One region of the Lysinibacillus sp. Bpr_S20 genome, then DNA from elsewhere that is predicted to be linked to it. Evidence: a T-box and tRNA genes for the amino acid it is inferred to sense, from the RefSeq annotation. Region 1 holds a T-box; the other holds one or more tRNA genes.

The links. The T-box of region 1 lies ahead of tyrS (tyrosine--tRNA ligase). A T-box ahead of a tRNA ligase gene usually reads a tRNA of that ligase, here a tRNA-Tyr.
Region 2: it encodes a tRNA-Tyr, which carries the amino acid that the T-box ahead of tyrS (tyrosine--tRNA ligase) is inferred to sense. The anticodon was not compared.

Annotation. Positions count from the first base shown of each region.
Region 1 is NZ_JALNLQ010000004.1:99,549-114,574, forward strand. Features, by position in the region: gene MWJ95_RS11470 (transglycosylase domain-containing protein) at 1-922, opposite strand, end outside; T-box leader at 1,025-1,228, shown strand; gene tyrS (tyrosine--tRNA ligase) at 1,302-2,570, shown strand; gene MWJ95_RS11480 (cobalamin-binding protein) at 2,927-3,736, opposite strand; gene MWJ95_RS11485 (iron-containing alcohol dehydrogenase) at 3,963-5,168, opposite strand; gene MWJ95_RS11490 (TetR/AcrR family transcriptional regulator) at 5,709-6,296, shown strand; gene MWJ95_RS24630 (CPBP family glutamic-type intramembrane protease) at 6,299-7,171, shown strand; gene rpsD (30S ribosomal protein S4) at 7,674-8,276, opposite strand; gene MWJ95_RS11505 (sensor domain-containing diguanylate cyclase) at 8,726-10,612, shown strand; gene MWJ95_RS11510 (GAF domain-containing protein) at 10,755-11,234, opposite strand; gene hisJ (histidinol-phosphatase HisJ) at 11,259-12,053, opposite strand; gene ezrA (septation ring formation regulator EzrA) at 12,243-13,946, shown strand; gene MWJ95_RS11525 (GNAT family N-acetyltransferase) at 14,040-14,504, shown strand; gene MWJ95_RS11530 (cysteine desulfurase family protein) at 14,983-15,026, shown strand, end outside.
Region 2 is NZ_JALNLQ010000006.1:1,870-16,895, forward strand. Features, by position in the region: gene mbcS (acyl-CoA synthetase MbcS) at 1-89, opposite strand, end outside; tRNA gene MWJ95_RS15280 (tRNA-Asn) at 357-433, shown strand; tRNA gene MWJ95_RS15285 (tRNA-Glu) at 552-626, shown strand; tRNA gene MWJ95_RS15290 (tRNA-Val) at 700-775, shown strand; tRNA gene MWJ95_RS15295 (tRNA-Tyr) at 790-873, shown strand; tRNA gene MWJ95_RS15300 (tRNA-Gln) at 890-964, shown strand; tRNA gene MWJ95_RS15305 (tRNA-Lys) at 975-1,047, shown strand; gene rocF (arginase) at 1,232-2,137, shown strand; gene sigW (RNA polymerase sigma factor SigW) at 2,271-2,834, shown strand; gene MWJ95_RS15320 (anti-sigma factor family protein) at 2,848-3,474, shown strand; gene cdaA (diadenylate cyclase CdaA) at 3,624-4,460, shown strand; gene MWJ95_RS15330 (CdaR family protein) at 4,453-5,535, shown strand; gene glmM (phosphoglucosamine mutase) at 5,834-7,186, shown strand; gene MWJ95_RS15340 (type 1 glutamine amidotransferase domain-containing protein) at 7,390-7,911, shown strand; gene MWJ95_RS15345 (hypothetical protein) at 7,957-8,529, opposite strand; gene MWJ95_RS15350 (PadR family transcriptional regulator) at 8,519-8,860, opposite strand; gene glmS (glutamine--fructose-6-phosphate transaminase (isomerizing)) at 9,565-11,367, shown strand; gene MWJ95_RS15360 (hypothetical protein) at 11,595-12,476, opposite strand; gene MWJ95_RS15365 (sensor histidine kinase) at 12,562-13,959, opposite strand; gene MWJ95_RS15370 (response regulator transcription factor) at 13,962-14,609, opposite strand; gene MWJ95_RS15375 (LapA family protein) at 14,987-15,026, shown strand, end outside.

The DNA of each region.
Region 1 (15,026 bases):
GCATCTCTGGTGAACGGAAGTCAGCAGTGATATCGTAAGCAACTGCTTCTTTATATTGAGCTTCGTTAATATAACCAGCGTCTTTCATACGATAAAGTACAGTTTTCATACGATCAATACCCGGTTTCAGAGCTTCTTTACTTTTAAGTACACCTTTATTTGTGAAAGGTGTGTAAGCGAAAGGTGATTGCGGTATACCAGCTATATACGCTGCTTGAGGAAGCGATAAGTCCTTTGCTTTTACATTGAAAATACCTTCAGCAGCTGTTTCAACTCCTGCAATGTTTCGACCGGAAGCATTACGGCCATAAGGTATTATGTTTAAATAGGCCTCTAAAATTTCTTCCTTTTTCATAAAATGCTCTAAACGCATAGCAAGTAAAAGTTCTTTTGCTTTTCGTTCATAAGATACTTCGTTTGTTAATACTTGGTTTTTAATAAGCTGTTGTGTTAATGTAGAACCACCAGTTTGGGTGGAAGAGTTTGCTACGTCTTGAAGTAGCCCACGGACAACAGCCTTTGGAACTATTCCGTTATGTTCGCGGAAATACTCGTCCTCTGTTGCTAATACTGCATTAATAACATTAGGTGCGACCTGATCTAATGTGGTTACTCGACGGTCTAAATCTGTCCGTAATTTTCCGATATAAATATCGTTGGCAAAATAAATCTCACTTGTTGAATCGTAGTTGAAAATTTCTGTCCTTAATTCTTCCTTTGAGCGAAGTGGCTCTTCTTTTACAAGCGAAGCAAAATAGCCAGCGCCCACTGAACCGGCAAATACAGTCCCAACCAATGCAAAGACTAAAAATAGTAAAAATAAGTTCCAGGTAACACTTCCTGAAATACGTAATTTCTTCATCCATTTTTGTTGAATTAAATCATCGATCTTTGCATTGATTTTCTCAATCCAATCTTTCAATGTATCGACCTCCTAAAATCTTGTCTATTATAGCACATATTGATTTAGGTCGAACATAGTTATTGACAATGAAAAAGAATCGTTTAGAATAATGCTTATAGTTTTCTAGTGATGAAGAGCTTGCAGTAGTATCTACATTCCCTGTTTAGAGAGCCAGCGGTTGGTGAAAGCTGGTCATAATGTAGAAACGAATTACGTGCTTGGAGCTTAGACGTGCGCGCCTGCGATAAAGGCGGTTGAATGAAGAGGAAGATGGATGACATCTTCAAGCCGGGTGGTACCGCGTTAGTTATTAACGTCCCTGCATGCAATGTTTTTGCGTGTAGGGACTTTTTTATTTCTCCCTACACGAAATATTAAACACTTAGGAGGAATTAAAATGACGAACGAATTATTACAAGACTTAGAATGGCGTGGATTGTTATACCAACAAACTGATGCTGAAGGTATGGCTAAATTATTGGATGAGCAATCTGTATCTTTATACTGTGGTGTTGATCCAACTGCAGATTCTATGCATATTGGGCATATTGTGCCTCTTTTAACGCTACGTCGATTCCAAAAAGCAGGCCACCGTCCAATTTTGTTAGTTGGTGGTGCAACGGGTATGATTGGAGATCCATCTGGTCGCTCTGAAGAACGCCAATTACAAACAGTTGAGCAAATTGATAAAAATGTTCAAGGTATCCGTGGTCAATTAGAACGTATCTTTGATTTTGCAGAAGATGGTAATGGTGCTCAGTTAGTGAATAACCGTGACTGGATTGGCAATATAAATACGATCGAATTTTTACGTGATTATGGGAAATTAATTAATGTAAACTACATGTTAGCAAAGGATACAATTGCATCACGTCTTGATACAGGGATTTCATTTACTGAGTTTGCATATACTTTAATTCAAGGTATTGATTACAATCACTTATACGACCATTACAACTGTCGCATTCAAGTAGGTGGTTCTGATCAGTGGGGGAATATTACAACTGGTTTAGAAGTTATTCGTAAAACACATGAGGAAGAAACGAAAGCTTTTGGTATAACAATTCCTTTAGTAACGAAAGCAGACGGTACGAAATTTGGTAAAACGGCAGGTGGTGCTGTATGGCTAGATGGTAAGAAAACATCTCCATACGAGTTCTACCAATTCTGGATTAATGCTGCGGATGCTGACGTTGTGAAATACTTAAAAATCTTCACATTCCTTTCTCGTGAAGAGATTGAAGCTTTAGCAGTATCTGTTGAAGAGGAGCCACACTTACGTAAGGCACAAAAAGCATTAGCTGAAGAAATGACACGCTTAATTCATGGTCAGGAAGCATTAGACCAAGCAATCCGCATTACAGCTGCTTTATTCTCTGGAGACTTAAAAGCACTTTCTGCTGATGAAATGAAGGATGCATTTAAAGATGTTCCTTCTATTGAAATGGCGAAAGAAGATAAAAACATCGTGGACTTACTTGTGGAAGCGGGTATCTCTCCTTCAAAACGTCAAGCTCGTGAGGACGTAACAAATGGTGCAATTAGCGTGAATGGTGAAAAGGTTACTAACTTAGAATATGTCATCGACGGCAAAGATCGTTTAGAAGATGCATTCAGCATTGTTCGACGCGGCAAGAAAAAATACCATATGGTGAAGTTTGTTTAACTCAGACGTATACAACAAGACATCCCCTCAATATTAGAGGGGATGTCTCTTTTGGATGGAAAATAAAATGGTTTAGGAAATCTCTAGCCGCTATGTTAGAAGATACAAGATAAGTAAAACGGTTGATTGGAGTGGAGGCTGGGCTACTCCTTGGGGATCAGCGTCACAGATGAGACCCTGGAGCGAGCTACGCGAGTGAAGCGGCTCATCGGACGCCCCCAGGAAGCTCTGCTCTGCGCGAAAGCGAAGCGTCAGCGGCAAATGTTTTCTGTAGCGAAAGCAAAGCGACAGCAACAAAGCGCACAGCCGGAACGGAAATCAACCCCTCTCTTTGCAGAAGAGCCATACTTTTATTTTTAACTATCTAAAAAACTTGGAAGCTTGATGTGCTCATATTTTTTGGGGTGAAGCATATTTGCAAGCTTTAATGCACCCTCTATGAGGCGTGGTGATGGACGACAATAAAGCCATTCCTCCATTACGTGAAGCTGTTTCATTTTAACAGCTCGTAGCTCCTGCGCATCCGACCGTTTTAATAAATTTGCCGGTTGAATTCGCTCAAAGGCAACACCTACCCAAGCCATCATTATATAGTCTGGGTCACGCCTTACTACATCAGCCCAATCAGTTTGCACACTTGCTAGTTCTACATCTTGAAACAGATTTTGCCCACCAGCAATGGCACTAATTTCAGTTAACCAATTAATTTTACCTGGTGTAAAGATAGGGTTTGGCCACCATTCCCAATAAACAGTAGGTTTTTTAGGAATTGTTTGAGCAACTTTGTATAGACAATCAATACAATATAAATATTCCTCGGAAATTTTTTTAGCACGCTCCTCAACTCCACAAGCTTTACCTAAAATATGAAGGTCCTGTGCGATTTCCTCTAAAGAATTGGCATTAAAAACAATATGAGGAATATTTCTAGCTTGTAAAGCTTCAATATTTTTTTCCATGCCAGGGACACTTAACGATGCAAGTACAAGATCTGGCTGCAATGCTTCTAATGCATCCATATCAATTGATAAATCTGGGCCAAGCTGAGGCAAGTCTTTTACGACTAATGGCCAATCTGAAAAATCATCGACGCCCACAAGGTGGTCAGTCAGCCCTAAATAAGCAACAAGTTCTGTATTACTAGGACAAATTGAGATTAAACGCATTTTCTTATCTCCAATTCTTTTTAAGAAAAGTATAGCGAGTGTTCGAGTGACATACAATGACTGAATGCTCTTTAGCTTTAACTTTGTTGCTGCCGCTGCGCTTTCGCACAAAATAGCATCTGTTGCTGTCGCTACGCTTTCGCACAAAAACCACTTGTTGGCTCAAAACCTCTGGCAGTTATCAATTAAAAAAGGCATGCCACGAGACATGCCTTTTGATTATCTATTAAGAAAGTGCGATAGCTTCGAGTGACTCTTCTTTTTTCGCAACAGGACCCATTGCATTTGTAATAATTTGTTTAATGTCCTCTAAAGTTGCTTTACGTGGGTTTGTTGCAGCACATACATCTAACATTGCATTTTTCGCTAAGATTTCAATATCCTCATCCTTCGCGCCTAATTCGCGGAAGCCACTTGGAATGTTTAAATCACTAGAAAGGTTTTCAATTGCTGTAATTGCTTTTTCAGCAGCCTCACGTTTACTTAACCCTTCAACGTTTTCACCTAACAATTCAGCGATTCTTGCAAAACGGTCAGTTCGTGCTGTTAAGTTGAAGCGGCAAACATGTGGTAAAAGAATAGCATTACATACTCCGTGTGGTAAATTATAGAAACCGCCTAATTGATGCGCAATTGCATGTACATAGCCAAGTGAAGCATTATTAAACGCCATGCCTGCTAAAAATTGTGCGTACACCATTTGCTCACGTGCCTCTAAATCTGCACCGTTTGCATAGGCGCGTGGTAAATATTCAGGAACTAGCTGAAGCACCTTTTCTGCGCATGCATCAGTAATTGGTGTTGCTTCTGTCGACACAAATGATTCGATTGCATGTGTTAATGCATCTAAACCAGTTGCCGCAGTTAGAGCAGGAGGTAAGCCAACCATTAACTCGGGGTCATTAATTGATAGAAGTGGAGTAACATGTTTATCCACAATGGCCATCTTCACTTTACGAGAGGTATCCGTAATAATTGTGAAGCGAGTCATTTCACTTGCTGTACCAGCAGTTGTGTTAATAGCGATTAATGGCACTAGTGGGTTTTGTGATTTGTCAACGCCCTCGTAATCATGAATGCGTCCACCATTCGAAGCAATAAGTCCGATACCTTTTGCTGCATCGTGTGCGCTACCCCCTCCAAGAGATACAATGGAATCACAGTTTTCAGCATGATACACTGCAATCCCGTCTTCAATGTTTTGATCTGTTGGATTCGGTTCTGCTTTCGGGAAAATGGCTACATCAATTCCAGCAGCTATAATGATGTTAGCAATTTGTTCAGAGAGACCTAATTTGTGTAAGCCCTCATCTGTTACGATTAATGTCTTTTTCACTTCTAAATCATTTAAGCGTTTACCAACTTCTTGAATTGCTCCAGGTCCAAATAAGTTTGTTTTCGGCATAACAAATTGCTTTAGAACGTCTGACATATTTCCAACCCCTTTAAAATAATTGTTATTGCTTGAATGATGGCGAACCACCTTTCGAAGTTCATGTTATTCTATTATTTGTAAAAGTTCAACACGTATTTTTATTAAAATTGTTAATTTTAATTATGTTATTATTTTACAAAAAAGTTAGGTTGGCTTTTGATATAATGAAAGGTTGTGTTGCTGAGGATTATTGATATAAAAACGTTTTGAAAATTGTTTTCCTATGAAAGTAAAATATATTTTTTGGAAATGTGTTCTATTTTATAGAAGTGTTGAATAGTAAATAACTGATATTTTGTTCTTAATATATTAGTAGTGAATATGTTGCTTTTTAATTGTGTAATTACTATTTTAAAGTACATAAAATCGTCATAATTTATGTGAATATTCTAATTAATCAAACGGATGAAAATATTTGTTAAAATATGGGTATTCGGGCTGATAAACAAAAAATTTTTTTAGGCACTTTTCAGGACTATTTGCAATTTTATTGAATAATATTTCAATGAGAATATTTTCAATAAAGGGGTGGGAGAAATGTCGATTAGACATGAACAAAAAGAACAACGAAGAGCTTTAATTTTACAAACAGCATTAGATTTGTTTATTCGTAAGGGGTATGGTGAAACAAAAGTTGCTGATATTGCTAAAGCTGCTGATATGAGCATGGGGTTGCTTTTTCATTATTTTGGCTCTAAGGAAAAACTTTATGAAGAATTAATTCGCATAGGCTGTGAAAGACTTAAAATAGATTTTGATGTTATGAATGAATCATCATTGGCAATCTTTACAGCGGTTGCTGAGGAAATATTTAGCATGATCAGTACAAACCCGTCTGCTGCAAAAATGTTTGTGCTAATGGAAAATGCGCAACATCTTGATTCCTTGTCGGAAGATTTAAAAGAAATGCTTACAGAAGCGGATAAATTAATTAAAAAGAGTATTCCATTAATAGAGAAGGGGCAATTGCTGGGTGAATTTAAACAGGGGAATGCTGAAGCACTTGCGGTAGCATTTTGGTGTTCTATACAGGGTATCGCTCAATACATTGCACTGCATCCCGAAACACCTTGTCCCGATACAATGTGGGTTATTTCAATCCTTGAAAACAGGAAGGCGGATTGAAAGTGAAAACTACACGGAATGTAATAATCTTTATCGTTGTTGTTTTGCTATGTGGCTGGCTTGGTGTTTTCGTAGATCGTTTCATACCTGAACAACCTAAAGGCGACACGCTTGGGATGGGAATTTGGCTAGTTTTACCGTTGCTGATGACTATCTCGTTACGTGCCTTTGCAGGAGATGGTTGGCACGATATAGGCTTATTACCTAATTTGAAGGGTAACGTAAAATGGTATGTTGTTTCGCTCCTAGTCTATCCTGTAATCACTTCTGCAGTTTTGTTAGTAAGCTATATTTTTAGCTGGATGGATTTTTCGGATTTTCATTTAGATGCAATCGTTTCAGTTTTCATGGGTGGCTTACTGATCCAATTTGTTAAAAACTTTTTTGAGGAATCCGTTTGGAGAGGCTATTTGACAAGTAAACTATCATCATTAAAAATAAATGATTTTTGGTTGTATTTTATTGTTGGTGGTGTTTGGGGAGCTTGGCATATTCCATATTTTTTAGTGTTCTTATCAGAAAGTGATATCTTCAGTGTGCTTCCTGTAAATAGGTGGCTTTTTGCGTTAATAGGTATCGTGACGATGATCTGTTGGACAGTAATGTATACAGAAATTTATTTAATGACGAAAAGTATTTGGCCACTTGTCCTTATGCATATGACAGAAGATGCACTTGTGAATCCGCTTATTCTGGATGGCTATATTAAAATTGCTTCGGGAAAAGAATTTCTTGTTTCCCCAACGGCAGGCATTATTACTACATTGCTGTACCTAATTGTCGGGCTTGTATTGCGAACTAAACGAAAAAAGTTAGAGGAAGGAAATAAACCAAAAAACGGGGAGCCCCAGGATATTGAAAAGATAATAAAATAAAAAAATCCCTGAGTCAATATTCAAGAATATGAGAAATCCAATCTTTTGAATATATTTCCTTTTGCGAGTTTGTAAAATTTATGGGTAATGAAAGGGATTGCAATTTATCAGGTAGGATGTTTATCTTATTTCGTATTACTTCATTATTAATTGATTCATTATCAATAAAGAATATGTATCGACCTTCGATTTTTTCTTTATATACCGACGAGCAGTCCAATGACTTATAAAATCTTGTAGAAAAATTATTACCATTTAAGTTAACATCGAAATGTTAACAAACTAAACATCTCCTGGTTATTCTTTAACTCCATTATTAATTAAGTAATCTCCAAGCTTCATTCATTTCACTCCGTATTAATAATTTGCCCCAACATCAGCCCCAAAACAATGATATTTAATGTATTATTGTGCATTGTCGATAACAAGCAAAAACCCTAGAGAGCCTTGATATAAAAGGCTTTCTAGGGTTTTCTAAACTACTCTTTGCAGAGTAATTTAATTAACGAGAGTAGTACTCTACGATGAATGCTTCGTTGATTTCAGCTGATAATTCAGAACGCTCTGGAAGGCGAGTGAATGTACCTTCTTTTTTGTCAGCATCAAATGTTAAGTAGTCAGGTACGAAGTTGTTTACTTCGATTGCTTCTGCTACTACAGCAAGGTTTTGAGATTTTTCACGAAGAGAAATCGTTTGACCTGGTTTTACGCTGTATGAAGGAATATCAACGCGTTTGCCATCTACTAAGATGTGGCCGTGGTTTACTAATTGACGAGATCCACGACGAGTACGAGCTAAACCTAAACGGTAAACTAGGTTGTCAAGGCGAGTTTCAAGAAGGATCATGAAGTTTTCACCGTGAACACCTTTCATTTTACCAGCGCGGTCGAATAGAGTACGGAATTGACGTTCGTTCATGCCGTACATGTGACGAAGTTTTTGTTTTTCTTGAAGTTGTAAACCGTATTCTGATAATTTTTTACGTTGGTTTGGACCGTGTTGACCTGGTGCGTAAGGGCGTTTTTCGATTTCTTTACCTGTACCGCTTAGTGAGATACCAAGACGACGTGATAATTTCCAAGATGGACCTGTATAACGAGACATATTGTTGTCTCCTCCTTTAAATTTGGTTTTTTTGTTGTAAAACAAAAACCAGTAGTACCCATTCCTATACGCATTTTATTTTCATGTATTTTCGCCTATGCAGCCGTTAGGTTACGCGATACACCATCTATTGAATCTGTTTACAATAAAATAGAGGAATAAAATACAGTAATAAGCTCATACCACTGCTGCGTTTATTTTACACAAACTTCATTGTAACTGCTTATTACATAGACGTCAATTATTAGGCTAACTATTTTTAAAAAGGTGATATAGTAAAAATTTCCTTTATATACATATTTCGATATTCGATGATAGTTAATGATACAGTGGGAAATGTAAAATGTAAAAGTAAAATAGAATAATATAGTCAAAATGACACAAATTATGTATACTATATTATAAGTTAATAGTAATTGATTTGGACGTTATATAGAAAAGGTGATTTCATGACAGACCATTTACAAACGCTAAAATATATAAAATCAGATGTTTTGAGCATTTGGGTGAGTTCTAAAGAACAAGCCGGTTTTAATGAGTATTTTTCCTCATTGAAACAGTGTCTAAAGAAGCGCTTTGGAGTTGTAAATGTGGCATTTCTCGGTTTCGAAGGTAATTCTTTAATACCTGTTGAAGAGATGGCTAATTTAACAATTGAAACAAAACTAAATGCTGTGTCATGGTTAATGATTGAAGCCAACTTTTATCAACAGAAGTTGGTGAAAGTTCCTTATATATTAAAAGAAAAAGACGTATATACGATGATGACAGATATGGTGCTCTTCCAAGCGGAAGGCAAAAATCCAATTGGTGTGCTGCTCGTCGAGGCAACCGATGCTTGGACAGACTTTATGACTACGGATTACGGCGAAGAGCTAGTCGAAACGCTTACGAAGGTTCTTCAAAGGATTAGAGAAAATTGTGAAGTAAAAGTGAATGAAGACCAATATCGAAAATTGTACAATATGACAGACTTATTTCATTCCACTATGAATATTGATTTAATTTTAGAAAATGTCTTGAAAAACATTAAGGATAATTTCCCGAAGTTTAATGTGGAGCTTATACTATCGAATGATCAAGACCGTCATACGACAATTGATATTAAGCTTTTTGATTATTTATCTGAAAGGCCTGCGACTATTGAGGCTTTTGTCTCGGGAGAGCTAACAACAGAGCTTGCTAGCGATTTGAATTGTCGAATATTAAATGCCCCTATAAAGGGGAGACAAGCTATTTATGGTATTTTACAAGTAAGTGCACCTACAACATATCTTTTTTCAACAACTGAAAAAGATTTTATACGAATACTCGCACAAACATCTGGAAATGCGCTTGAAAATGCAAAGTTATATCATCAATCACATCGCCTTGTTAGTGATTTACAACTTATCAATGAAACATCGCATCGTTTGAATATGAGGATTGATATTAATGACATGTTACTTTTCCTTCAAAAACAATTAATGAAATCCTTTCAACCAATGGAAGTTTGCTTCGCTTTTAAACAGAATGATACCTTTGAAGTGACGGATGCAAGTACATCTTTATTCCATGCAGAAAAGGGTCAAACCTATATAAAACATGTTGAACAACATTTTGAATATACCGATGATCCACTATTTATTGCTGATTTCAGCCGATTAACCCCTAATCAAATGGAATATCGTTCAATTATGGCAATCCCGATATTAATGGAAGAAAAAATTAATGGCTTTAGTATCGTGTTACACAAGGAGCCGTATTTCTTTTCATTTGATAGCTTTAAATTAATGCAATCATTAATCCATCATTCTTCCTTAGCCATTGCAAACTCAATATTACGTAATCAACTTCAAGAAATGGTAGATTTGGATCATTTAACGAAATTGTACGCAAGAAGTTATTTAGACCAGTATGTAGAAAAGTCTCTTAAAGATGATCAATCAGGGATGTTCTTACTCATTGATATTGATAATTTCAAACGCGTTAATGATACGTATGGACATCAAATTGGTGATAAGATTCTTATGCAAATTGCAGTACAATTAAAAGAAATGATTGGAGCTCGTGGCATTTGTGCACGCTGGGGTGGAGAAGAAATGTCTGTGTATATCCCGAATATTGCTGAAAAAGAAGCAATCGACTTAGCAGCAACAATCGTTGCAAGAATTCCAAATACAACAGATCCTCAGGTGACAATTTCAGCAGGTCTCATCACGTGGGATGAACAGTACCGTCCGGCGTTTCAATCTGTTTTCCTACACGCAGATACAGCGCTTTATGAAGCGAAAAATAGTGGTAAAAATCGATTTTGTATTCATGATCGATTTTATCTAAACAATTTGCAAAAATAAAACATCGGCCTTATACGCTTTAAATGCCCTGAAATGATACAATAAATCATTTCAGGGCATTTTTTTATCTATATCAAAAGAGAAACGTCGGGTTCTCCCACTTAGAAATAGGGAGGTGCGGCGTACTAATTAAAGTTTCACCTTATAAATGAAGAAGTAAGGTTTTTACGAATAGCTCTAACCCATCTTGATCTTCTTTAGAAAAGCGATTTACGATTGGACTGTCGATATCAAGAACACCGAGGACTTGTCCTTCTTTTATTAAGGGAATAACGATTTCGGATTGGGACGCTGCATCACAGGCAATATGGCCTGGGAAGTCATGAACGTCTTTTACCACAATTGTTTGTTCTTTGCCTACAGCTGTTCCACAAACGCCTCGTCCAATTGGTATTCTAACGCAGGCAGGTAAGCCTTGGAATGGCCCTAATACAAGTTCCTCCCCCTGTAATACATAAAAACCAACCCAGTTAATGTTTGGAAGAAATTGATTTAGTAAAGCAGAGGCGTTGCTTAAATTAGCAATACGATCGCTTTCTCCAGTAAGGAGGGCATCTAACTGTTTGGCTAAAGTATGATATTGCTCGGCAACTGGCCCTTCATAATTAATGTTTGTAAACATCATAACACCTCGTTTGTAAGTTATTTATTTCGGATATATAGCGTTATAGTGTTGATGTAAATCAGCAACACTATGTGCATCTGAACCAAATACAATGGGTAGTCCAATAGATTTACTATAATCGATAAAGGAAAATGGTGGATAAGGTTCCTGACAATATGTTTTACTTATACCAGCGCTATTTACATCTAGTTCATAGCCTTCTTCCTTCATTAAATCTAAAACTTCTCGAATCCGCATAGAATCATCAATTTTCACCCTATGTGCTAATTGAAATTTGTGAATAAGTGAAGGATGTCCAATGCGCTTAGGCTTGTACTGCCCTAAATTTGCTTTAATGGACTGTAGGACGGTATCATAATATAAATTATACACTTGTTCGATTGAGCCCACTTTTTTTGCAAAAGCCATAAAATTTTCTGGGGAAAAGTCTATGCATTCAAAGTGATTTTGCCATTGTAAAAAATGGACTGATAAAATAGAGTCATCTAAAAAGTGTCCATATGTATCAAGAAATTGACGAGTTTCTTGTTCAAAGCCTTGAATATAGTCAACCTCCAGACCGATATGAATGCGGATGTCTTGTGCGTACTCCTTTTGAAGGCACTGTAAATCTTTAAAATAGGGCATTAAAAATTCTGGATTCATACCACTATCTTGCTGTGGTGTAGGGTCAGCAAAATTTAATGGTAAAGGTGCGTGTTCTGTAAAGGTGATATCTGTAAAGTTGTAAGAAATTGCTTTTTCAATGTATTGCTTAAATGAATCAGAAGTACCATGTGGACAATATGGACTATGGATGTGACCGTCATATTTCATAAAATTACCACTCCTTTAACTTTAGGATAAAACACTTCTATTTGCGCAAATTGTTCAAAACTTAGTAAGTGTTATTCTTGAAACGCATAAATACATAAAAAACACTCAAATTTTAGTACAAAAGGCGATAACATAGTATATAATAAATACAACTAGCCAATTCGTTTATTGTAGAATAGGAGGCTTACGATGGAGTATATCATCATTCCGGTTATCCTACTATTAATTTTAGCGATAGTAGGATTTATGATGCGACGAAAACATACAACAATCATTGCTAAACTTGAAAATGAAAAATCACAAATACAAAACAATCCCATAAATGAGGAAATTTCAAAAGTTAAATCTTTAAACATGAACGGTGAAACAGAAGAGATGTTTGAACGATGGCGTAATAGCTGGGATGAAGTCATCGATGTACATATGACAAAAATTGATTCACTTTTATTTGATGCAGAGGATCAAATCAATAGACTCCGTTTTAAGAAAGCAACTTTAATTGAACGTGAGATAGAAGATTACATTCAAAAGTGTGAAGAAAGTAAAGATAAAATCTTAGAAGAATTAAATGAATTAATTGGCAGCGAAGAAAAAAATCGTATTGAAATTGAACAATTAAAAGAATACTATCGCTCAGCACGTAAAACATTGTTAGCTCACCAACATTCATTTGGTGTAGCATTACCTTCACTGGAGAAAAAGCTCGAGACATTTGTTCAAAAGTTTGAGGAATTCGATGTGCTTACTAGCGAAGGGAATTATTTGCAAGCGCGAGAAATTGTTATTGGTTTGAACCAGGAATCACAGCAGACATTTGAATATATTAATGATGTCCCATCGATTTTGACTGAATTGCAAGTAAAGCTCCCAGGAGCGGTACAAGAATTACGTAGTGGCCAACGTGAAATGGAGGAGCAATCCTATTATTTACAGCATTTAGAGTTGACCGAGGCGCTTGATAAATTTGAAGAAGAATTTGCGACACTAAAAAATGAATTAGCAGAGCTAAACTTAACAGCTGTTAAACCACGGGTTGCTGAAATAAACGAAGAGATTGATCGTTATTACGATCTGCTTGAAAAAGAAGTTATGGCTAAAAACTATGTTGACCAAAATTGTGATCGTTTATTAAGCTCAATCAATAATGTTATTAGTTCAACAAAATTAGTAAGTGATGAAGCAACTTTTGTGCAGCAAAGCTACCGTTTAAATGAAAAAGATGCAGAAGTTCCAAAAGCTGCATTAAAGCAATTAGAGGCTTTACAACGTCGTTATGACCTATTAGCGATGCGTGTTAGAGAGGAAAAATCTGCCTACTCAAGTTTGCAGGAAGAATTGATTGAAATTAACGAAGAACTTGAACAAATTCATGAGGAGCAAGGTCATTTATCCAATACGATGAAGAAGCTTCGAATTGATGAGAACAAGGCTCGCACACAAGTAGAAAACTTAAAGAAAACATTACAAGAAACAGATCGTATGTTGAATAAGGCGAATATTCCAGGTATTCCTGAGGAAATGGATGCACGTCTAGATGAGGCAGCAGAGCATATTTATTTAGTAATGCAAAGCCTTCAAGAGGTACCACTCAATATGGGAACAGTTCATAATAATTTAAATGCAGCAACACTTTGTGTAGAGGATGTAAAAGCGAAGGCGCATGAATTAATTGAAAATGTAATGCTGATTGAACGAATTATTCAGTATGGTAATCGCCATCGTGGAACAAACCCAACATTGAATACTCGTTTAAAAGAAGCAGAATCCTCTTTCAATCAATTCCGTTATTCCAAAGCATTAGAAGAGGCTGGAACGGCAGTGGAAGAAATGGAGCCAGGTGCTTTAAAACGAATTCAAGAACTTGTAGCAGAAGAAACAATATCGAGTAAATAAAAAATGACATCAGCTGTCTAAAAGGTATCGTTATTACTTTTTAGACAGTTTTGTTATTTAATGAAGAAATGATGAAGTATAGGGAGGTTCATAATGCAATTTTATATTCGGGAAATGAATGAAATGTATGCAGCTGACATTTTGAATTGGAAGTATGAGAAACCATATGATTTTTACAACAATGGTCTTTGCGACGAATCTTTGAAAGAATTTCTTGAAAATCCGTATTATGCTATTGTCAATGATCAAGACGAGCTAGTCGGTTTTTTCTGTACAGGAGTATCTGCACAAGTACCTAAAGGACATGATCATGGTGCATATTTAGACGAGTGCATTGATGTTGGGATAGGGATGAAGCCTGAACTAACAGGAAAAGGTAGTGGCTCAGAATTTTTTTCATTTATTTTAAATCAGCTACAACAAGAAAATGCTAGTCCACTTCGTTTAACAGTAGCTACATTTAATAAAAGAGCCATTCATTTATATGAAAAATTAGGCTTTAAAAAAGTCATGAATTTCACAGCTTCAACTGAATTTATAACAATGAAGAAAGATTAAAAATAAGCGTGTTGACTAGGGTTTATTATGTTGAAAATTGATTTCACAGTTTGGGATGATATTTAATTTAAAACATATGTCATTTGTATAAGTTGATTGGAGTGGAGACCGGGCGACTCCTCGGGGATCAGCGTCACAGATGAGACCCTGGAGCGAGCAACGCGAGTGAAGCGGCTCATCGGACGCCCCCAGGAAGCTCTGCTCTGCGCGAAAGCGAAGCGTCAGCGGCAAAGCGCCCGGTCGGAACGGAAATCAACCCCACGTTATGGTGACGAGTCTAACAATGCAAAAATCAAATTTTTATGCTGCTTAATTTTTAGCTATCATAGCAAGCTTTTAAGATGCCACTCTTTAAAGGGTAGTTTTTTAAACAATTAGTGATTAAATTAGAATAATTGTTAAAGTTAGTAGTCAATTGCTGAAGATTGCGTTATGATAAATACCGTTAAATCAACGTTTTGAAAGTGTGTGAATAATAATGGAAGTTAATACAATCTATTTAGACAACAGTGCAACAACTAA
Region 2 (15,026 bases), on a different contig from region 1:
ATTGCTTGACGATTACTATCTTGAGAAAATTTCTCCAATTCCTCTGTAATATTATAGAATTCTGGTGCAATTAAATCGTTTGTTGCCATGTGAACATTCCTCCCCAAACAAATTTAATAGAAAATTCATAAAACTATTCTCATTTTAACAATTACAATAATATACAGCAAGAATATTCTGCGCATAAAATAGAAATATTAGATTTTATAGAGAACTATTAGGTTTTTGGTAATGATCAGGAATGCTTAGATAAAAAATATTAAAATTTTCACAAAAAGTATTGCATAAATTATAATGCTTGCTATAATAATAAATGTACTTAAGAGGTTTTAAAAAACCGAATTGAATAGTATTGTTCCGAAGTAGCTCAGTTGGTAGTAGCACCTGACTGTTAATCAGGTTGTCGCAGGTTCGAGTCCTGCCTTCGGAGCCATTTTTTTGCTCATTTTTAAAGTTGATGTTATACATATAAAAAGTTGTAAAATAAGTATTGCATTGAACAGTAATAAATGTTATCATAATTCTTGTCTTGTTTAAGACATTTAAAAAATGGCCCCTTGGTCAAGTGGTTAAGACACCGCCCTTTCACGGCGGTAACACGGGTTCGAATCCCGTAGGGGTCACCATTTTTAAAGCATTGTAGTAATGCAAAGGCTTAAAAAGAAAATAAACTGTGAAGAAATGAACACCTGTTTTTATGGAGGATTAGCTCAGCTGGGAGAGCATCTGCCTTACAAGCAGAGGGTCGGCGGTTCGAGCCCGTCATCCTCCACCATAATGTGTTATTTCGGAGGGGTAGCGAAGTGGCTAAACGCGGCGGACTGTAAATCCGCTCCTTAGGGTTCGGCGGTTCGAATCCGTCCCCCTCCACCAGTTTTATTTTAATGATTGGGGTATAGCCAAGCGGTAAGGCAACGGATTTTGATTCCGTCATGCCTAGGTTCGAATCCTAGTACCCCAGCCATTTTTATTTTGAGCCATTAGCTCAGTTGGTAGAGCATCTGACTTTTAATCAGAGGGTCGAAGGTTCGAGTCCTTCATGGCTCACTTTTATAGAATAAAGTATATTCAAAAGTGTAACATTAACTACAGATACTAATCTCTTGCTGAAAACAGCAGGAGATTTTTTTATACCTTTTTTAATTGTATAAATATTCACGAAAATGTTGAGTTGAGCCAGGTAGGATATAGGCTTTACAATAGTCTTACAACTTAAAGGGGGTATGAAAAAATGAATAAACTAAATATTGCTATTATTGGAGTACCGACTGATTATGGGCAAACTCGTAGAGGGGTAGATATGGGGCCAAGTGCTATTCGTTACGCAGGTGTTGTGGAGCGCTTAGAGGCAATCGGACATGCAGTACATGATCAAGGGGATATACGTGTTAGTCAAAAAATAGAAGGTACTGTTGTTGATAAACAACTACTTAATTTAGAGGAAGTTATTGATGTAAGTACATCCTTGGCTAATAGTGTAAATGAAGCGATTGAGCACAAGGCGTTTCCGCTTGTACTTGGTGGCGACCATAGTATTGCTATTGGTACACTTGCAGGGCTTGGTGAGCATTATAAAAATTTAGGCGTTATTTGGTTTGATGCGCATGCGGACCTAAATACACCTGATACGACACCGTCTGGTAATATACATGGTATGCCGCTAGCTGTTAGCATTGGACTTGGACATGAACGGTTAGTGAAAATTCGTAATGATGTACCGAAAATTAAACCTGAAAACGTCATTATTATTGGAGCACGTTCTGTAGACCCAGGAGAACGTGAATTAATTAGACAGCAAGGGATTAAGGTGTATACAATGCACGAGGTAGATCGTCTTGGAATGACAAGAGTAATGGAAGATGCACTTGCCTATTTAAGAGAGCGCAATATAGATGGTTTGCATTTATCACTTGATTTAGATGGGTTAGATCCTCTTTATACTCCTGGAGTTGGGACACCTGTACCTGGTGGTATTACGTATCGAGAAAGCCATTTGGCGATGGAAATGCTTCAGGAATCAGGTATGCTAACATCTGCTGAATTCGTTGAGGTTAATCCGATTTTAGATGAAAAGAATAGAACAGCTGATGTTGCAGTAGCATTGATGGGATCTTTATTTGGAGAAACGCTCGTTTAAAGAAATTTGACAAAAAATTACCTATTGCCACATTGTATAAAAATCTTTTGTTATAATTAATAACAAAATGAAACTTTTCTTATCGATGGGTCGTATAGTATAAGACAGTTGTAAAGGTGGAGAAATCGACACAATGGATGCGTTAGTAAACAAGAAAATAAAACAAGTGCTTAAAGGCGATCAAAACGCATTTGCAGATATTGTGAGTCTCTATCAGCACAAACTGTATCAAGTATGCTATAGGATGTTGGGGAACAAGCAAGAATCTGAGGACATTGCACAAGAGGCATTTGTTCGTGCCTATATGAACTTGCATACTTTTGATCAGAAAAGAAAATTTTCGACGTGGCTTTATCGCATAGCGACAAACCTTTGTATAGACCGTATCCGGAAGAAAAAGCCGGATTACTATTTAGATGCGGAAGTAGCTGGTACAGAAGGGCTTGATATGTATTCGCAGATCGCAGCAGATGACCAGCTACCAGAGGAACAGATAGAGAAACTGGAACTGCAAGATCGCATTCAATATGAGATTGGACGTTTGCCGGATAAATACCGTTCAGTTATAGTATTGAAATATATTGAAGAATTATCATTACAAGAAATTAGCGAGATTTTAGATATGCCTCTTGGAACGGTGAAAACGAGGATTCACCGCGGACGTGAAGCATTACGTAAGCAATTAAACAATCTGTAGGAGGGGAAGCGTCATGAATACTTGTCCAGAGCATATAATAGACTATATCCATGATTATTTAGATGGTGACATTAGTCGTGAGCATGAGCAAGAGTTAAAACGACATTTGCATACATGCAGTGATTGTAAACAGTTGATGCAGGAATTAAGTGAAACAATCGCCTTTGTGAAGAGTGCTTCCCACATTACACCACCTCCGCGTTTTGAAGAAGCTGTGATGGCTCGTTTACCGAAACCTAAAAGTCGTGTAGGTATGCAGAAGTGGATTCGCCGACATCCACTCTTTGTGGCAGCAGCAGTGTTTTGTTTATTTATGAGTGCAACTTTACTAGGTAGTTTTATGGATGACCAACATTTCTCTGTGACTAAACAACCGAACCTAGTTGTTGAAGGTCAAACGGTTATTGTGCCAGAGGGAGAAGTTGTAAAGGGCGACATTGTTGTTAAAAATGGTGATTTAATTGTTGAGGGTGAAGTGGATGGCAATGTTACCGTTATTAACGGACAGTATATGGCATCTTCGGCAGTTGTTTCAGGAAAAATAGAAGAAATTGACGAAGTATTCGAATGGCTCTGGTATACGATTAAAAATTCAGTTAAGTCTGCTGTGACATTCGAGGAGAAACAAGCAACTAAATAACACTCTATACGTCCTAATAGATAGTGCACGTGAGAGGCTGAACGGTCTACTCTTTTGAGTAGACTTTTTAATTGAAAAAAGTTACATTTGATAAGAATGTGCTATACTTAAATGTGTATGGATTCGCAATGAAAAGTGGGGGATGCCACGTGCAAATTATCGAACATTTCGCTAATTTAACACCTGTGAATATTGTTATTAACTTATTAGATGTACTGCTCGTATGGTACGTTGTTTATAAAATTTTAACCCTCATTAAAGGTACGAAGGCTGTCCAATTATTAAAGGGAATTTTCGTAATTATTATTGCGCGCCTTGCTACAGAGTTTTTAGGGTTAGAAACGTTAGGATGGATGTTACAACAAGTTATCGATTTCGGTTTCTTGGCGATTATTATCATTTTCCAACCGGAAATAAGACGTGGTCTTGAACAAATTGGTAGAGGGAAGTTATTCCAACGTTCAATTAATCAAGTTGAGGAAGAACAGACAAGGCTTATTGAGGCGATGAAGAAATCAGTTAGTTATATGGCCAAACGTCGTATAGGGGCGTTAATTTCTATTGAAAAAGAAACTGGTCTAAATGAATATATAGAAACGGGCATAGGACTAAATGCTGAGATATCATCGGAGCTACTTATCAACATTTTTATACCGAATACGCCACTGCATGATGGAGCAGTTATTATGCAGAAAGATAAAATCTCAGCAGCGGCTTGTTATTTACCGCTTTCTGAGAGTCCGTTTATCTCTAAAGAGCTTGGGACGCGCCATCGAGCTGCACTCGGCTTAAGTGAAGTGACAGATGCCATTACTATTGTTGTATCGGAAGAAACCGGTGCCATTAGTCTTACAATGAATGGTAATCTTCATCGAAATCTTTCTCTAGAGGAATTCGAAGAACTGTTACGTAAAATGTGGTTCGGATTAGCACAGGAGTCAGATGCAGCCTCTAAGTTAACTTGGAGGGGGAAAAAGAATGGATAAAATGATGGATAGCCCTTGGGTTTTACGAATCGTTGCACTATTTCTAGCCTTTTTGTTATTTTTCTCTGTTCGTACCGAATTATCTCCTAAAAATAAATCAATATTGAATGAGCAAACAGTAGTAATTCGCGATGTGCCAGTAGATGTTTTTTATGACGATAAGAATCTTATTGTAACAGGGATACCAAAGACGGTGAACGTTACGATAAAAGGTCCAACGCCACTCGCTTTAAAAGCTCAAACTTCTAGAGATTTTTCTATATTTGCGGATTTGAGTAAATTACTCATAGGTGAGCATAATGTTAGACTACAATACGAAAATATTTCGGATAAGTTACAAGTTACATTAGACCCAGCAACTATTAAGGTAAACATTGAGGAAAAAGTCACGCAGGAGTTTCGTGTTGACCCTGAGCTAAATACGCGTTTAATTGAAGAAGGATATATTTTAAATAGCATGTCTTCTAATCCAGCTACGGTGTATGTTACAGGTGCCAAAAGTGCCATTGAAAACATTAGTTATGTAAAAGCTACTGTTACGGGTGAACAAGGCTTAAGAGAACCGTTCTCACAAGTAGCGGAGGTTAAAGTATTAGATCGCGATTTAAATAAGTTAGATGTGACAATTGAACCGGCAACGGTGAAGGTACAAGTAGATATTGGAGCTTACAGTAGAGAATTGCCTGTTGTGCTTAAGGAAATAGGGAAAGCGGCGAATAGTATTACCGTCAACCAATTAACAATTAGTCCTACAAAGGTGAGAGTATACGGTAAAAAATCTATCATAGATGCTTTAACTGCAATACCATTAGAGGTTGATTTATCAAAAATTACAGAATCAAAAACTTATGAATTTGAAGTGAAATTGCCAGAAGGTGTGACAAAAATATCTGATTCAAAAATTAAAGTGAAAGCGGATATTACGAAGGTAGAGCAGGAAAAAACAACAACGACAACAACAACAACTACCACTCCTGCACCTCCACCTACTCCTCCGCCAACTTCGGAGGAATCGAAAACGCCTTCTGAGGACGACACGCCGCCTGCGGAGAAAACAGAAGATATTGATTCTTAAACAATAACTGACTATAATTTTATTTTGATTCAGTAGAGAGTTCGTTCTCTATCGGTAAGGTTATTCATTTTCAGATTTGAAACAGTACGAGAAAAGTTGCCCAGGCTAAAATCAAAATACTCTAGCCAATTTATCTGCGCTGTTTTACTAGTTCAGATAAATTTACATAGGGGCATAATTAATAGTTACCAGAGAATGAACGAAAATAGACTTTTCCAAAAGTAAGCAGATGAGCGGTCTAGTTGTCGTTGTAGACAAGCGTGACAACCGTCTTGCATTGAAGGAGAGAATAATTAAAATGGGTAAATATTTTGGAACAGATGGCGTCCGTGGCGTCGCGAATAGTGAATTAACACCGGAGTTTGCATTTAAGCTTGGCCGCGTAGGTGGCTACGTTTTAACGAAGGATGCAACTGACCGTCCAAAGGTTTTAATCGGTCGCGACACACGTATTTCAGGTGAAATGCTTGAAGGTGCACTTGTAGCTGGTCTTTTATCGATCGGCGTAGAGGTAATGCGTCTTGGTGTTATTTCAACACCAGGTGTGGCTTACCTTACTCGAATTATGAGCGCAAATGCAGGCGTTATGATTTCAGCATCACATAACCCAGTGGCTGACAATGGTATTAAATTTTTCGGTCCTGATGGCTTTAAGCTAACAGATGCGCAAGAAGCCGAAATCGAAGCAATATTAGATGCACAAGAAGATACATTGCCGCGTCCAATCGGAGCAGATTTAGGTTCTGTAAGCGACTACTTCGAGGGTGGTCAAAAATATATTCAATACTTAAAACAAACAGTGACTGAAGAATTTGATGGCATCCACGTAGCATTAGATTGTGCACATGGCGCTACGTCTTCACTAGCTACACACTTATTTGCGGATTTAGAAGCGGATATCTCAACGATGGGTGCTTCACCAACAGGCTTAAATATTAATGACGGTGTCGGTTCAACACATCCAGAGGAATTAGCTAAATTTGTAGCAGAAAAGGGTGCTGATGTTGGTTTAGCATTCGATGGCGATGGTGACCGTTTAATCGCAGTAGATGAAAACGGTAAAATTGTTGATGGTGATCAAATTATGTTCATCATTGGTAAGCATTTAAATACAGTTGGTCGCTTGAAAAAGCAAACAATCGTTTCAACGGTTATGAGTAATATGGGCTTCTATAAAGCTGTTGAAGATAACGAAATGCATAGTGTACAGACAGCTGTAGGTGATCGTTATGTCGTGGAAGAAATGCGTGCCAATGATTATAATCTAGGCGGCGAGCAATCGGGTCATATTGTTTTCCTAGACTTTAACACAACTGGTGATGGCTTATTAACAGGTATTCAGCTTGTTAACATTATGAAAGCTACAGGTAAAAAACTGTCAGAGCTTGCTGCTGAAATGAAAATCTTCCCACAACGTTTAGTGAACGTACGTGTAACAGACAAGCATGCTGTGACGGAAAATGCAAAAGTTGCTGCAGTGATTGCTGAGGTAGAAGCAGATATGGCTGGTAACGGTCGCGTGTTAGTGCGTCCATCTGGTACTGAGCCACTTGTACGAGTAATGGTGGAAGCAGCTACAGAAGGGGACTGCGAGCGTTACGTAGAGCGTATTGCAGATGTAGTCCGTGCTGAAATGGGCTTAACAGAATAACTACAATTACGCCAAGGCGATAATGATCAACTCGATTTCCTTTGAAAGGAGGTCGAGTTTTTTTATTAGAATGGATAAAAGCGAAAGTCGTGGATAGACTCCTTTGTTCTTTAAATATTGAAAGCTCACCGACGAAATGAATGTTTTTGAAACGAATGGGAACAGTAGTACAGAGTCACAATTACAAGGAGTGTTGAATCGCAATGGCTAAAATTGCTACAGTGATTACCAATATGTTTGAGGACGCTGAATATACAAGTCCTAAAGGAGCATTAGAAGCGGCAGGTCATGAACTAATAACGATTGATACGACGGCAGGCATTGAGGTAGAAGGTAAGCATGGAGAGAAAGTAAAAATTGATAAAGATATCGATGAGGTAAATGCTTCTGAATTCGATGCATTATTCATCCCAGGCGGTTTTTCTCCTGATATACTACGTGTAGATGATCGTATTGTGGCATTTGTCAAAGAATTTATGGATGAGATGAAGCCAACCTTTGCTATTTGTCATGGTCCTCAATTACTCATTACAGCAAAAACATTAAATGGTCGTGACGCAACTGGCTACAAATCGATTCGAGTAGATTTAGAAAATGCAGGTGCAATATTCCATGACGAGGAAGTGTTTGTTTGTCAAAAACAATTAGTAACAAGTCGTACACCAGAGGATCTACCAGCATTTAATCGGGAAATTGTGAAATTATTAGAGAATGAAGAAGGCTAAGTTTAAAAGGCACAAGTGAATTTACCTGTGCCTTTTATCTATAAATTACTTCTTTTTTAACGCTATAATAGCATTGGTAATTTGCCCAAGTCCGATACCAATGATAATGCCAACACCGGCACCGATTGCAGTGTCGATCCAGCCTTTATCTAAAAAAGCTTCGTAGCCACCGCCAGTTAGAAAACCAGTTAATCCTCCGATACCTAATCCTAAAAACAGGAAGCCGCCATAAAACAACCCGATTGCCTCATAATCTGCGGGATCACGATTTTCGTAATATTGCTTGAAGCGCTCATTTAAATCCTCTGATTGCTCAGAGTTACTGGCGAATTGCAATTCCTCACTGGCCTTATTAAAAGCTTCCTGCTCCGTTAACCCCTGTGACATTAAATCATTCATATAATCACTCATATAGAGTATCATGTCGTCTTGCGCTTCTCGCCCCTGATCGGAACGCCCTTTAAATTTGGAAAGGTGCTTGTCGACCTTACGTTTAGTTTGCCCACTTTTTTTTCGCAGCTTTTCAATATAAGTCATTTCAGCGTCCTGCAAATAATTCTGAGATTGTTCTTTCGCAAAACGATTCATTCTATCCTGTATTTCACGACTAAAGCTCATGTTTGTTCCCTCCATTATCTCTTAAAATTTCAATACGACTACTTAAAAAATCCCATTTAGCCCAGAAGGACATCAGTTTCTCTTTCCCTTGTTCATTAAGCGTATAGAATTTTCTTGGTGGACCCATTTCAGATGGCTTTTTGACAATATTGACAAGACGATTTCTTTCTAACCGCATAAGTAACGCATAAACAGTTCCCTCAGCTATGCCCTCGAACCCCATTTGCGTGAGATGTTTGACAATCTCATAACCATAGATTTCACCACGGCTAATAATTTCTAATACAATACCTTCTAAAACTCCTTTGAGCATTTCACTCAGATTATCCATGAACTCACCCCCGGGCTTAGCTTTACCTGTACTAAGTGTTGCTAAGTACTGTATATAGTATTGCTAAGTAGTGACTTTGTCAAGTGATAAAAAAATGGGATAACCGTGTTGCTAACCCAAGGAAGATTGCATCATATTTTTATTGGGAATTTCAAAATATTGTTTTATAGCAGATAGTTTGTCTACTTTTTGTCATTAAAAAGTAGGATAAATAGGTGTTTTTTATAACGAAAATTTGACGTACAGCATATGATTGAGTATGATGGAGAAGTTGAATATGAGGTCCGACCTTATCATTTAACGAGAGCGCATAAGGAGGGAAGAAAAGCGCAAAATCGGAAAACAATTATAGCGCCTGAGCTGAAGAAATTGGACGAAACTATCTTCAGCAGACGAGGTGGAGGTTTATCGAGAATTCGGCGGATGCCTCCCGATCGACATACCCGATTGTCACTTTCCATTTTGAAAGCATTTGAGTGATTGAATGTACAGAAAATGGAGAAGGTATAGTTAAAGCAATAGATAAATAGAGAAACCTCACGTATCGAATGGTTACTATTCAGATGACTGAATGAGTGTTAACACTGTGCATGTATGGCATGCTAATTTTCATTAGCAAAGCAGTTACATTCACAAAAATTTCGATAGGTTGAGGTCTAGTTTGTCATTGCGTCAAATTGACGATATCGGAGGATAAGAAATTTATGTGTGGAATTGTAGGATATATTGGTGAAACAGATGCAAAGGAAATCTTATTAAAAGGTTTAGAGAAACTAGAGTACCGTGGCTATGACTCAGCAGGTATTGCAGTGCGTAACGAAGAGGGTGTAACAGTCTTCAAAGAAAAGGGACGTATTGCAGATTTACGTGAGGCAGTGGACGAGGACGTTGCTGCAAAAGTGGGTATTGGTCATACACGTTGGGCAACTCATGGTGTACCAAATCGCTTAAATGCACACCCTCATCAAAGTGCATCAGGTCGTTTTACGCTAGTACACAACGGAGTTATTGAAAACTATCATTTATTACAAAAAACTTATTTAAAAGGTATTCCGATGAAATCTGATACAGACACAGAAGTCATCGTGCAATTAGTTGAGCTATTTGTGAAAGAAGGTTTAAGCACGGCTGAAGCGTTCCGTAAAACGTTATCTTTATTACACGGCTCTTACGCATTAGCTCTTTTAGATGCTGAAGCGGCTGATACAATTTTCGTTGCGAAAAACAAATCTCCACTTTTAGTAGGTATTGGTGAAGGCTTTAATGTTGTAGCTTCAGATGCGATGGCGATGCTACAAGTAACAGATCAATATGTAGAGCTACACGATAAAGAAGTCGTAATCGTACACAAGGCTAGCGTTGAAATTACAAAGTTAGACGGTTCATTAGTAGAGCGTGCACCATACACAGCAGAGCTTGATATGAGCGATATTGAAAAAGGTACTTACCCTCACTATATGTTAAAAGAAATGGATGAGCAGCCAACAGTTATTCGTAAAATCATTCAAGCATACGAAGGTGAGAATGGCGAATTAACAATTGATGCTGATATTTTAAAAGCATTACAAGCGGCAGACCGTCTATATATTATTGCAGCCGGCACAAGCTATCATGCAGGCTTAATCGGTAAGCAATATTTCGAAAAAATGGCTGGTATCCCAGTAGAAGTTCATATTTCAAGTGAGTTCGGCTACAATATGCCATTACTTTCAGAAAAACCATTGTTTATCTTTATTACACAATCAGGTGAAACAGCAGATAGTCGTCAAGTACTTGTGAAAATTAAAGAGCTTGGTTATCCAACATTAACAATTACAAACGTACCTGGTTCTACGCTATCACGTGAAGCGGACCATACACTGTTATTACATGCAGGTCCAGAAATTGCAGTAGCTTCTACAAAAGCATATGTAGCGCAAGTAGCTGTACTTGCTGTAACAGCATATGTAACGGCGAAAGCTAATGGCAAAGGCTTAGAATTTGATTTAAAACAAGAACTTGCGATTGCAGCAAATGGTATCCAAACAATTATCGATTCAAAAGATGTATTAGAGGATATCGCAGAGGATTACTTAAAAATCGCACGCAACGCATTCTTCATCGGCCGTAACATAGACTTCTATGTAAGCCTTGAAGGTGCCTTAAAGTTAAAAGAAATCTCTTACATCCAAGCAGAAGGCTTCGCAGGTGGCGAGCTAAAACACGGTACAATTGCCTTAATCGAAGAAGGTACACCAGTGTTTGCCCTAGTTACACAAGCAGAAGTAGGATTGAACATCCGTGGTAACGTCAAAGAGGTAGCTGCACGTGGAGCATACCCATGCATTATTGCTATGGCTGGCGTAGATGAAGACGGTGACCGTTTAGTAATCCCTCAAGTTCATGAATACCTAACACCACTTGTATCGGTAGTGCCATTACAATTAATTAGTTACTACGCAGCACTACACCGCCGCTGTGATGTGGATAAACCACGTAACTTGGCTAAATCGGTGACTGTTGAATAATACGCTATTTATGTTGAGTATTGAATTTTGATTAAAAAAGAAAAGAGCCTTACTACATTCTACGTAGTAAAGGCTCTTTTTGGTAATGGATCATAATTAAACTATTTTTCTGAATAATAGGTAATAACATTAAAATCTTATAGTGCTATCGTATTTATATCAAATTACGATAGCACTACTATTATTATCTTTCTATAAAACGTTTTCCTTTATTTAAACTATGTCAATTAGTTTCTCATTTCTAAGAGAACCGGTCCTTCTTCTTCAGATTTCTTTAGCTGCTCATTTGTAATAGTTAAATCCGATTTATTGAGTTCTTTTAATTCTTGTTCTATTTTCTTTTCATGTCGCTCAGTTTCCTTCATCCAGCTATCATAGCCCACTTGAAGAAGTTCTTTATTATGTCTAGAGAAACTGATTTGCACAGCTTCACCTTTATCAGACTTTACACGGAAGGAAATGTCCGCATTTTTACCTCCTTGTCTATCTTCTGAGTACCCTTGTCCGCTATACTCAACAGCTGTTATTTTACCAGATAATAATTGATATTTTTCTACTGCCTCTTTTGCTAAAATTTGATATTCCTGATTATTCTTTAATAGATTTTTATCCATGCCTGCATTAATTTTCGCTTTATGGTAAACCCACTTTGCTATCAAATGATTTTCACCTGTTACTGCATCTAATTGAAAGGCATATGACAGCATATCATTGATTTTAATGTTGGCTTCCCATGTAGCACGTTGCTGTGTCTCATTATTTACTGGGTTATATGTCATTTCCACTGTTTTACCATTTAAATCAAGTTTGAAAACCTTCCACAGATTTTGACTCGCAAGCTCTGCTGCCTCTTTCATCTTCATGTCGTTTACTGTCGGTTTGTCTTCTCCAACTAACTTTACTTTATAATCTTTCTTCACATAATCTTGCGGTACGCTTTTACTTCCGATTTCTGCATAAGAAACATTGTAGCTAGTAGGGACCGTCTGCGTTTTACCAAGTTCTGCTGCCTTAACTGTGTGATTAATACCACTAAAGACCATTGTCGTCATAGCTAATGCTCCTACAGTTCCAAGTACAAGATTTTTCATTTCACTTTTTTTAGCCATATTCAATCTCCTTTTCATTTTAATAAGTGTGATCACAGTTATAATTGTATAAACAGTAGGTTATCAAACTATCATGAACTTATTATTAACTTGTAAAAGTTAATTTGGCTGTTGTTCCCTTCCCGATTTCCGATGAAAAACTTAACTCTGCATGATGGTTAACTGCAATTTGCTTACAAAGCGTTAAACCTAATCCTGCACCTCCAGCAGAGCGACTTCGAGAAGAGTCTACTCGGTAAAATGCTTCTGTTATATGATTAAGATGCTCCTTTGACATTCCTTTTCCATTATCTTGAACGACAATTACCTTATGTTCATTCTCTATATATGCATTTAGTGTAATCAATCCACCTGAACTAGAAGCTTTGAGTGCATTATCGATTAAATTAACTAGCAGAATATGCATGAGATCTGCGTCACAAAACAGTGTATTAAAATGATGCTCATAGGAAATCTCAATTTGTTTTTCCTTTGCTTTCATAGATAAAGATTGCTCAACATCACGAATTAGCTCGCTCATTTCAATTTTTTTTCGTTCACTTTCGCTTGTGCGAAGAGTTGCCATCTCTAATAATAAAACGGAAATATTTTGCAATCTGCGGCATTCAGACATAATATAATTTGTTGCAAATATCCTATCTTCTTCAGTACGAACGATCTTCTGAATATATTCTGCATAGCCATAAATCGATGTTAAGGGTGTTCTAAGTTCGTGGGCTAAGTTATCTACAAACTGCTGCTTCTGTTCCGCCGCAATAGCCAGTTGCTGCATCTGACTTTGAATTTCTTCAGCCATATGATTGAAACTCTGAGCCATTTCAGCGAGTTCATCATCTCCTTTAACCTCAATTCGATTTCCATATTGTCCATTTGCAATACTTTTAGAAGTAGACGAAATGAGCTGCAATGGCTTAAACACACGGTTTAGTACAAATAATAAACATACTGCAAGCAATCCACAAATAAGCATCCCAATCAAAAACAGCGTAACCGTCATTTTGTACCATGAAGAAATAACGTCAGATACATTATAATAATAGGCAAGTGTATAGGAATCATATGGTGCTGGCAGAGTACCAACCACTCTGACGTAGTCCTTATCTTCGAGCTTTTCAATTGAAACGAGCCTTTCACTCGCTTTAATATTTTCGGAAATTTCAGGAAGTTTGTAAGACTCTTCTGTTAAATTTGCATACAGACGCTTGTTCTCCTTTGAAATAGTCAATATCACTTTTTGTTTGCTATAAAAATTAAAATAAGAGCGATAAAGAGACTCCACTCCACTATCGATAGAAACATCTCTATTTTCTAATGCGTTTAAATCCTTTGCATACGACGTTGCGATAAAATAATGCTCTCGTAGACTGCGATCTTTAGAACTTTCTAGATTGTTTATAAGCGTCATTGATGAAATGAGTAAAATTCCGCTGTAAAAAAATAAAAGAAAAAGGATAAATGTGAATAAAAAAGTCTTTATTTTCATATTTACACTTCCAAACGATAGCCCATTTTATAGACAGTTTTAATTCTTGATTCCAGTTTTAATTTCTTTCTTAGCTTTTGAATATGAACATCTACTGTTCTTGTATCCCCTATATAATCATAGCCCCAAGCAAGCTCAAGTAGCTTGTCTCGTGATAATGCAATATTGCGGTTATTTACCAATACCTCCAGCAAATCAAATTCCCTCGGCGTACATTCAACTAGATTTTTATGAAGGAATACTTGTCTGCTTTTAAAATCGACTTCCACACCATCTAATTTAAAATTCCTTGTTTCTTTGTTCGTGCGTCTTAATAATGCTTCTACTCGCGCCAACAGCTCCATCATATCAAATGGCTTAACAAGATAATCGTCAGCTCCGAGAGTCAGCCCCTTTACCTTATCTGACAGACTGCTTCGAGCTGTTAAAAAAATAGTAGGGGTCCCATGAATCTGCTGAAATACCTCATATCCATCAATCTCTGGAAGCATAATATCCAACAATACAAGATCTATTTCTTGCTGTGCAAGCTCATCAATCGCTTCCATTCCATCAAAAGCAGAAATACATCTATGTCCAACTGATTGGAGATTTCTTTTAATAAGCTCATTGATTGGAATTTCATCTTCGACAATTAAAATGGTTGCCACTAGAATCACCTCATCATTAGCATAGCATTTTAATGTAATAGAGTTGTAAAATCGGTTCTTCACCAAAAGTAGTGGTTGTCAAAATTAGCGACCTATTCTCAAACGTAAACGAAGGAATGAATAGTTGCCGGTATGGAGCGTTATAATAAAGTCATTTGGCAAAAACAATGGTTTAAATACTAGCAATTCACATCCGTTCGCTGAGAATAAAAGAAGCGAACGGATGCTTTTTTAAATTTGGATGTTTCATGGTAATAAAGATTAGAATCGTTTAAAAGAGGGTATTTCCTTACAAAGAAATAGTGATTGTCCTAAGCCAATCCGGATTCTATAATAGTGAAGGTAGATTAATTAAATAACAAAGAATGAGGTGGATTATGAAAAGGCAATGGAACTTAATATTAGCAATAATTGTGG